One region of the Bacillus sp. FSL R5-0422 genome, then DNA from elsewhere that is predicted to be linked to it. Evidence: predicted binding sites of a transcription regulator. Region 1 holds the regulator's gene; the other holds the start of a gene.
What was found. The regulator NrdR, encoded in region 1, represses ribonucleotide reductase genes. The targets are predictions, from matches to a motif close to AACACNATATATNGTGTT.
Positions count from the first base shown of each region.

Region 2: a site for NrdR is predicted at 1,974-1,991, ahead of nrdI (class Ib ribonucleoside-diphosphate reductase assembly flavoprotein NrdI). Genes of this name have one in related genera too.

Region 1 is NZ_CP152014.1:2,501,903-2,506,002, reverse strand. It holds gene MKX52_RS12800 (glyceraldehyde-3-phosphate dehydrogenase) at 1-233, shown strand, start outside; gene speD (adenosylmethionine decarboxylase) at 468-848, shown strand; gene MKX52_RS12790 (hypothetical protein) at 1,035-1,421, shown strand; gene nrdR (transcriptional regulator NrdR) at 1,426-1,884, shown strand; gene MKX52_RS12780 (replication initiation and membrane attachment family protein) at 1,987-3,411, shown strand; gene dnaI (primosomal protein DnaI) at 3,429-4,100, shown strand, end outside.
Region 2 is NZ_CP152014.1:1,642,468-1,646,567, forward strand. It holds gene miaA (tRNA (adenosine(37)-N6)-dimethylallyltransferase MiaA) at 1-740, shown strand, start outside; gene hfq (RNA chaperone Hfq) at 766-987, shown strand; gene MKX52_RS08220 (YmzC family protein) at 1,148-1,477, shown strand; gene MKX52_RS08225 (hypothetical protein) at 1,557-1,769, shown strand; gene nrdI (class Ib ribonucleoside-diphosphate reductase assembly flavoprotein NrdI) at 2,035-2,427, shown strand; gene nrdE (class 1b ribonucleoside-diphosphate reductase subunit alpha) at 2,387-4,100, shown strand, end outside.

The sequences.
Region 1 (4,100 bases):
CATCAAAAACTTCTTTATCCGGTATCTTAGATTACACGGATGAGCCGCTTGTTTCTACAGACTTTAATACGAATCCTTATTCAGCTGTCGTAGATGGACTCACAACGATGGTGATGGGGGATAGAAAAGTAAAAGTTCTTGCATGGTATGACAATGAATGGGGTTATTCATGCAGAGTAGTGGATCTTGTGAAGTTTGTCGGATCGCAGATGAAAGAGCTTTCTGCTGTTTGAAATGAAGAAGACGAACGTCCTTTTTCAAGAAATGAGAGAAAATCCCATTGAAAACACAGCTTGCAAAATGGGTCTAAACAAAGTATACTATTTTTCGTGAACTTCTTGTTCGCAGACTCATTCGGGTATACTTAAAGGGTTAGGACCTCTTTGGACTAACTTTCCCCCGTGGTATATGTCCGGTCCGGCTGCTTAGAACTTCACTCTTTCATTCTTGTTTAAGGGGGGTCCATGATGGAAACAATCGGACGTCACGTTATCTCCGAGTTATGGGGATGCGACTGTGATAAACTGAACGACATGGATTTTATTGAAAAAACGTTTGTAAATGCAGCTTTGAAATCAGGAGCTGAGGTAAGAGAGGTTGCTTTTCACAAATTTGCACCTCAAGGAGTAAGTGGAGTTGTCATTATTTCTGAATCTCATCTGACAATTCACAGCTTTCCTGAACATGGTTATGCGAGCATAGATGTTTATACTTGCGGCGACCTAGATCCGAATATTGCAGCAGATCATATCGGAGATGAATTAGGTGCTGAAACAAGAGAAAACATCGAAATTCCTCGAGGCATGGGACCTGTACAAGTGAAACAGGCACAAGCCAAAGCACTGTAAACATAAAAAAAGATCGCAATGGGAGCTGGCCAAAAGCATTGACATGCCTTTGTGTTATGCTCCTTTTTATATTTGTTTAATAGAGGAAATCCAACATTCCCCAACTTGCCTATACTTTTGTTCTAGGAAAACAAAGGTTTTTTTTATAAAATAAAGAAGAGGCATTATGGCAAAGGGGATACGTATATGACTTTAGGACAAAAGTTCAAACGGTTCATGTCAAATCATACAGAAACTTCTGACGAGCATCCAGTGTCAGAACTGAAAAGCCATTACTACAAATCGACGAATGCGCAAGTTTTTCAAGCATTGGAAGCCATGCTTTCTAGGCACGCTTCCTATCAAGTGACATCTGTTTCAGCAGAACGAGGTGAAATGAGCGCAAATATCACAATGCCGAAAAAAGCCTTTCTCGTAGCGACTGTCATTTCAATTCGTCCTTTTGAAACAGCTGTCGATTTTAATGTGACAACAGAAACAGCCCTGCCAACAGATTTTGGCTATAGTGCGAAAACGATTTTTTCCCTTTATGATGAACTAGACAAACAACTTCCAAGAATAGATCGGAGCTGATGATATGAAATGTCCCACATGTCAGCACCTTGGCACAAGGGTGCTTGATTCAAGACCAGTAGATGAAGGGAAATCCATCCGTCGTAGAAGAGAGTGCGAAAGCTGCCAATATCGCTTTACGACGTTTGAAAAATTAGAAGAATTACCACTGATTGTGGTGAAAAAAGAGGGAATTCGAGAAGAATTCAGTCGCGAAAAGATGCTGAGAGGACTCATTAAAGCGTGTGAAAAGCGTCCTGTTGCTTTAAAGCAGTTGGAGGATGTCTGCTTTAATATCGAAAAAGAATTGCGTAATCAAGGCATGTCAGAAGTGAAAAGTGAGCTTGTAGGTGAAATGGTGATGGACGAGCTGGCAAAAATTGATGAAGTGTCTTACGTCAGATTCGCCTCGGTTTACCGGCAGTTTAAAGATATCAACGTCTTTATTGATGAATTAAAAGATTTATTAAAGAAAGAACGCTAAAAAAGAGCTGAAGATTCTTCACGCTCTTTTTCCTGCGTAAAGCGTAAAACGCAAAAAGGGTGTACAATAGAAACAATTGCAATTCATGGGGAGGATCAGCATATGACAGAGCATTGGAAGGAAGTGCTAGCCGTCGATCCGTATGTCGTCAAAAGCGCTTCATTGCTCGGTGACATCGATAGACAGCTCATCACTCTTTTATATCAGCCGCTTATAGGCATGTCCGCTTTCAGCTTATATATGACGCTGTGGGGAGAGCTGGAACAAAATCGTATGTGGGGGAAACCCGCACCTCATCGGCAGCTCATGGTCATGCTGCAAACGAATTTGAATGATATATTTGAGGAACGTTTAAAGCTTGAAGCGATTGGTTTACTCCGCACATATGAACAGGAAACGGAAGAAGGCAGACTGTTTACATATGAGCTTGTGCCGCCGCTAAGACCAGATGAGTTTTTCCAAGATGGAATGTTGAATGTCCTGCTGTACCATCGTGTAGAGAAAGCGAAATATATGCAGCTTCGCGATTATTTCTCATATCCCGGTGTTCCGGCAGAGGCAAAGAACATCTCGCGGTCGTTTGAAGAAGTCTTTCACGTATTGCAGCCAGGTGAACGCAGGATGACAGAAGAAATCAATCAGGCGTCATCACTTGATCAAGGCTATGAATATGTGACCGTTGGATCGAGTCAGCCGGCTCCGCTCTCAGACGATTCCTTTGATTTCGATCTATTGTTAGCGGGTATGTCTGATATGATGATTCCAAGAAAGGCTTTGACAAAGCAGGTGAAAGAAACCATTAAGAAGTTAGCCGTTGTATACGGCATCACCCCGCTTCAAATGCAAAATATTGTAGCAGGCGCCTGCGGTTCTGATCAAATGATCTCAACAGAAGAATTGAGAAAAGCGGCAAGAGACTGGTACCAAATTGAATATAGAGGCGAGCAGCCAAAACTCATTGATCAAAAACAGCCGAGACACTTGCGTCAAGATGCTTCAAAGGCGCCGTTAGCAGATACGCCTGATGCAAAACTGATTGAAAAGCTTGACCACATTTCGCCTAGGGAACTGCTAAAAGATATGGCTGATGGCATTGAGCCAACGTATGCTGACTTAAGAATTGTCGAGGATATTATGCTTGAGCAGCAGCTAGAGCCAGGGGTCATGAATGTTTTGATCTACTATACATTGCTGAAAACAGATATGAAGCTGTCGAAAACATATATGCAAAAAATTGCCGCTCATTGGGTGAGAAAGAAAATTAAAACTGTGGCAGCAGCCATGAAAATTGCCAAAGAAGAGAATAGGCAAATGACAGAATGGGCGCAGCAGAAAAAGCAGCGCAGCACATACGGATCAGGGAAAGTTGTTCGTGAAGAGAAGCTTCCTGACTGGATGAAAGAAACCGAAACGAAAGAACAGCCAGCAAAAGAACAAACAGACAGTCTATCGACAGAAGATCTCGAACGAGAAAAAGAAAAACTGTTAGATCAGTTTAAAAATATGAAAAAGTACAATGCACATTAAGAAGAGGTGAGATGAGGATGAAACCGATCGGTCGTTCATTTGATCAGCTAAAAGGGCGCGTAGATTTTCGTGTGAGATACAATCAGATTAAAGAAAGTGTGTTATCTGATGAAGATGTAAAAACTTTTTTACAGGAGCACCAAGAAGACATACACGAAGATATGATCAATCGCAGCTTGAACCGGCTTTTTGAATATGTGCAGCAGGCGAAGGGCTGTTCATATTGCTTAGATGAAGAGAACGTCAATGCGATTTTAGACGGTTATCACCCAAAGCTTGTGATTAAAGGTCAGAGTATTGATATTGAATATTCCCCTTGTCCAGTCAAGCTACGGCTCGATAGACAGAAAAAACAGCAAGAGCTCATGAAAAGTATGTACATTCCGCAAAATGTTCTTCAAGCAACGTTTGCTGATTTGAACGTTGTAGGAAGACAGGAAGTCATTCAAAAAGTAGGGCAATTCCTGCAAAGCTATGACGAGACGGGCAAAGGGAAAGGCTTATATTTACACGGAAAGTTTGGAGTAGGAAAAACGTATATTCTTGCAGCCATTGCGCAGCAGTTAGCGGAGAAGGAATATCCATCTCTCCTTGTGTACGTGCCTGAGTTTGTAAGAGAGCTAAAAAATTCGTTAGCCGATCATACATTAGAATCAAAACTGAACATGGTCAAATCCACTCCTATATTA
Region 2 (4,100 bases), 860 kb from region 1:
AATCTTTTTCTACAGCTGAATTTCAGCAGCTAGTCCGCATGAAAATCAAAGAGATTGCCGCTAGAGGGAAAACACCCATGATTGTCGGCGGAACAGGTTTGTATATTCAATCTGTTTTATATGATTACACATTTACCGATGAAAAAAGTGACCCTGCTTTTAGAGAAGAAATGGCGCTTTTTGAACAGCAGCATGGCCCCCTTCAGCTACACGAAAAGCTAAAGGCGGTAGACCCTGATGCTGCAAAAGCCATTCATCCGAATAATGTCCGCCGCGTGATCCGGGCGCTGGAAGTGATCCATGCAACAGGTCAGAAAATGTCGGAAATGCAAAATGGTCATCAAGAAGTTCCTCTTTATGATACAGCCTTCATTGGGCTGAAAATGGACCGAGAGCTTTTGTACGAGCGCATTCACCAAAGAATTGATATGATGATAGATGAAGGCTTAATTGAGGAAGTGAGCGCACTTTATCAATCTGGCTTGAAGGATTGTCAATCGGTTCAAGCGATTGGTTATAAAGAGTTGTATACGTATTTCCAAGGTGAGTGCTCACTGGATGAAGCCATTCAGCAATTAAAGCAAAATTCCCGTAGATATGCGAAGCGTCAGTTCACGTGGTTCCGTAATAAAATGGATGTCACTTGGTTCGACATGACACCGCCTTGCCACTTTTCAGACAAAAAAGAGGAAATTTTCGCATATATAGCAGGAAAGCTTGGACTTAAAGCGAAACTGTAGGTATCAGAATCAAGGAGGACGAAACATGAAACCGATTAATATTCAGGACCAATTTTTGAATCAAATCCGCAAAGACAATACATTTGTCACAGTATTCTTACTGAATGGCTTTCAGCTTCGCGGTCAAGTGAAAGGATTTGACAATTTCACGGTGCTGCTTGAAACAGAAGGGAAGCAGCAGCTTATTTATAAACACGCCATTTCTACATTTGCACCTCAAAAGAATGTAAATTTAGAATTAGAATAGGAAATGTTCGACTAATAGCCCCATGCATCTGCGAATAAACCGGCCGGAACCCGCTACGTTTTTGTCAGTGCAGAGGGGCTATTTTGCATGCCATGAAACTTTTCTGCCTATTCTGCGTATAATCCCTTATTGGATTATGAAGGAAGGTGAGGGGAACGATATGGAAAACGCAGAGCTTGAATTAAGAAGAATTAGAGTGATCCTTCTACTAATTGGGATTGTTGTCTTATTTGGATCGTGCGCCATTTCAAACATTGAATCCAGACAGGAAAGCTGGCATAACTATTCTAATCAAGATGATCACGGAGATATAGAAGGTCTGTTACAATCAGCTGTTGCACTAAAAAATAATCACTTCGCTGTTGTGAAAGATGATGAAGTACAGGTGTACCGGTTTGATGAAAAAGAGGGAGAACTGACCCTGATTAAAACAAAATACATAGATGAGTGGGACGAAGATTATGATGATGACGATTCTGTGGAAGAGTAAGCACGTAAATTTACAAATGAATGTGAAGTCGCTACACTATAATCATGCATCAGACATCTAGACAGAAAAGGATGAGTTCATGACACACAAAATTAAAATTAATCATTGGGAACAAACTTGTGAAGACGACTCCTGTTTCGAATATGGAACAAGCGTTTCTGTAAATGGGAAAGAATTAGTCAGAGAAGCTTCAATCGTCTCTGCGCTTGAAGCGGTGCTAAAAGAATTAGGTGTTGAAGTGGAAATTACAGAAGTGTCAGAAGATTTACAGTGCGATGCCTACAAAAAATAAAACAAAAAGTCTAGTCTACTAAGCGATTTTTTTTCGTGTTATGATAGATTTCGGTTTCAGTTGAATAGAGAGTAGAGCAGTCTATTTTTAGATCCTGTTCTGCTCTATTTATTTGAACGTACGAGTTCGGCTATGAATGTTCGGCCGGGTTGGTTGATTTTTTTCGTTTCGAACATCTATATGTTGTGTTTTGAAAAAACATAGTATACTATATATAGTGAATAACGAAATGATCAACAATACTAAAAACTAGGTCGTGATGGAATTGATTCAAATCGTATTTGATTCAAAAACAGGAAATGTTCAACGCTTTTTGGACAAGACCCCTTTTACAGACAAACAAAAATTGACTGGAGAAGAGTTTTTGGATACGCCGTTTATTCTCGTCACCTTTACGACAGGATTTGGACAAGTCCCTAGTACCACTCAATCCTTTTTAGAGAAAAATGCTCACCTTTTACTTGGTGTAGCAGTGAGTGGAAACAAAGTGTGGGGAGATAATTTTGCCAAAAGCGCCGATACGATTTCTAAACAATATCAAGTTCCTATTTTGCACACCTTTGAACTAAGCGGAACAAAAAGGGATGTTGAATTGTTTACACAGGAGGTAGAAAGAATTGTCACAAAATCAGGTTCCAAAGTGGATACAATTAAATAACGAGATTATGATTCAAAAAGAAGGAAAGTTTCAGTTCGATAAGGACAAAGAAGCTGTACATAGTTATTTCGTAGATTATATTAATCAAAACACAGTCTTCTTTCACAACTTAGAAGAGAAGATTGATTACTTAATAGAAAACGACTACTATGAGGAAGAATTTTTAAGACGGTACAGCATGGCGGATATTAAAGAGGTATTCGAAGCTGCATATGCGAAGAAATTTAGATTCCCATCATTCATGAGTGCGTTTAAGTTTTACAACGACTATGCACTGAAAACAAATGATAAAAAGAAAATCCTTGAACGCTATGAAGACCGCATTTCAGTTGTAGCGCTTTTCTTTGCGGGTGGAGATAAAGCAAAAGCCCTTGAGTTTGTAGAACTGATGATCAATCAGGAATATCAGCCAAGTACACCAACATTCTTAAATGCTGGACGTAAAAGACGCGGTGAGCTTGTGAGCTGCTTCTTGCTTGAAGTGAATGACTCATTAAACGATATTTCAAGAGCGATTGATATTTCAATGCAGCTTTCAAAATTAGGCGGCGGCGTCAGCTTGAACTTGTCAAAACTTCGTGCCAAAGGCGAAGCAATCAAAGATGTTGAAAACGCGACAAAAGGTGTCGTCGGCGTGATGAAGCTTCTTGATAATGCATTCAGATATGCAGATCAAATGGGACAAAGACAAGGATCAGGCAGTGCCTACCTTAATATTTTCCACAGAGATATTAATGATTTCTTAGATACAAAAAAAATCTCTGCAGATGAAGATGTGCGTGTGAAAACATTGTCCATCGGTGTCGTCATCCCGGATAAATTTATTGAGCTTGCAAGAGAAGATAAAACAGCTTACACTTTCTATCCGCACACAGTCTATAAAGAATATGGACAGCATCTTGATGAGATGGACATGGAAGAAATGTATGATGAGCTTGTAGAAAACCCGAAAGTCAAAAAAGAAAAAGTCAATCCGAGAAAGCTTCTTGAAAAATTGGCTGTTCTTCGCTCAGAATCAGGCTATCCATATATCATGTTCCAAGATAATGTGAATAGAGAGCATGCATTAAACCATATCTCACGAGTGAAATTCTCAAACCTTTGCTCAGAAGTGCTTCAAGCTTCAGAGGTCTCTTCTTACGCGGACTATGACCAAGAAGATGAAATTGGTCTTGATATTTCTTGTAACCTTGGTTCATTAAATATTATGAATGTCATGAAAAATAAATCGATCGAAAAAACGGTCAAACTGGCAACAGACTCACTAACGCTTGTATCTGAAACAACAGATATTCGCAATGCACCGGCTGTTCGAAAAGCGAACAAGGCGATGAAATCAATCGGGCTTGGCGCGATGAACCTTCACGGGTATTTGGCTCAAAACCAAATGGCCTATGAAAGTGAAGAAGCAAGAGACTTTGCGAATACGTTCTTTATGATGGTGAACTACTATTCAATTAAACGCTCAAGTGAGCTTGCAAAAGAAAAAGGAGAAACATTCCATCGTTATGAAGGATCTGGCTACGCAACGGGCGAGTACTTCAATAAATACGTGGAGAATGATTTCACACCAAAAACGGAAAAAGCAGCCGCATTATTTGAAGGCATGCATATTCCAACAAAAGAAGACTGGGCAGCACTCAAAGACTTTGTAGCTGAAAATGGCATGTACC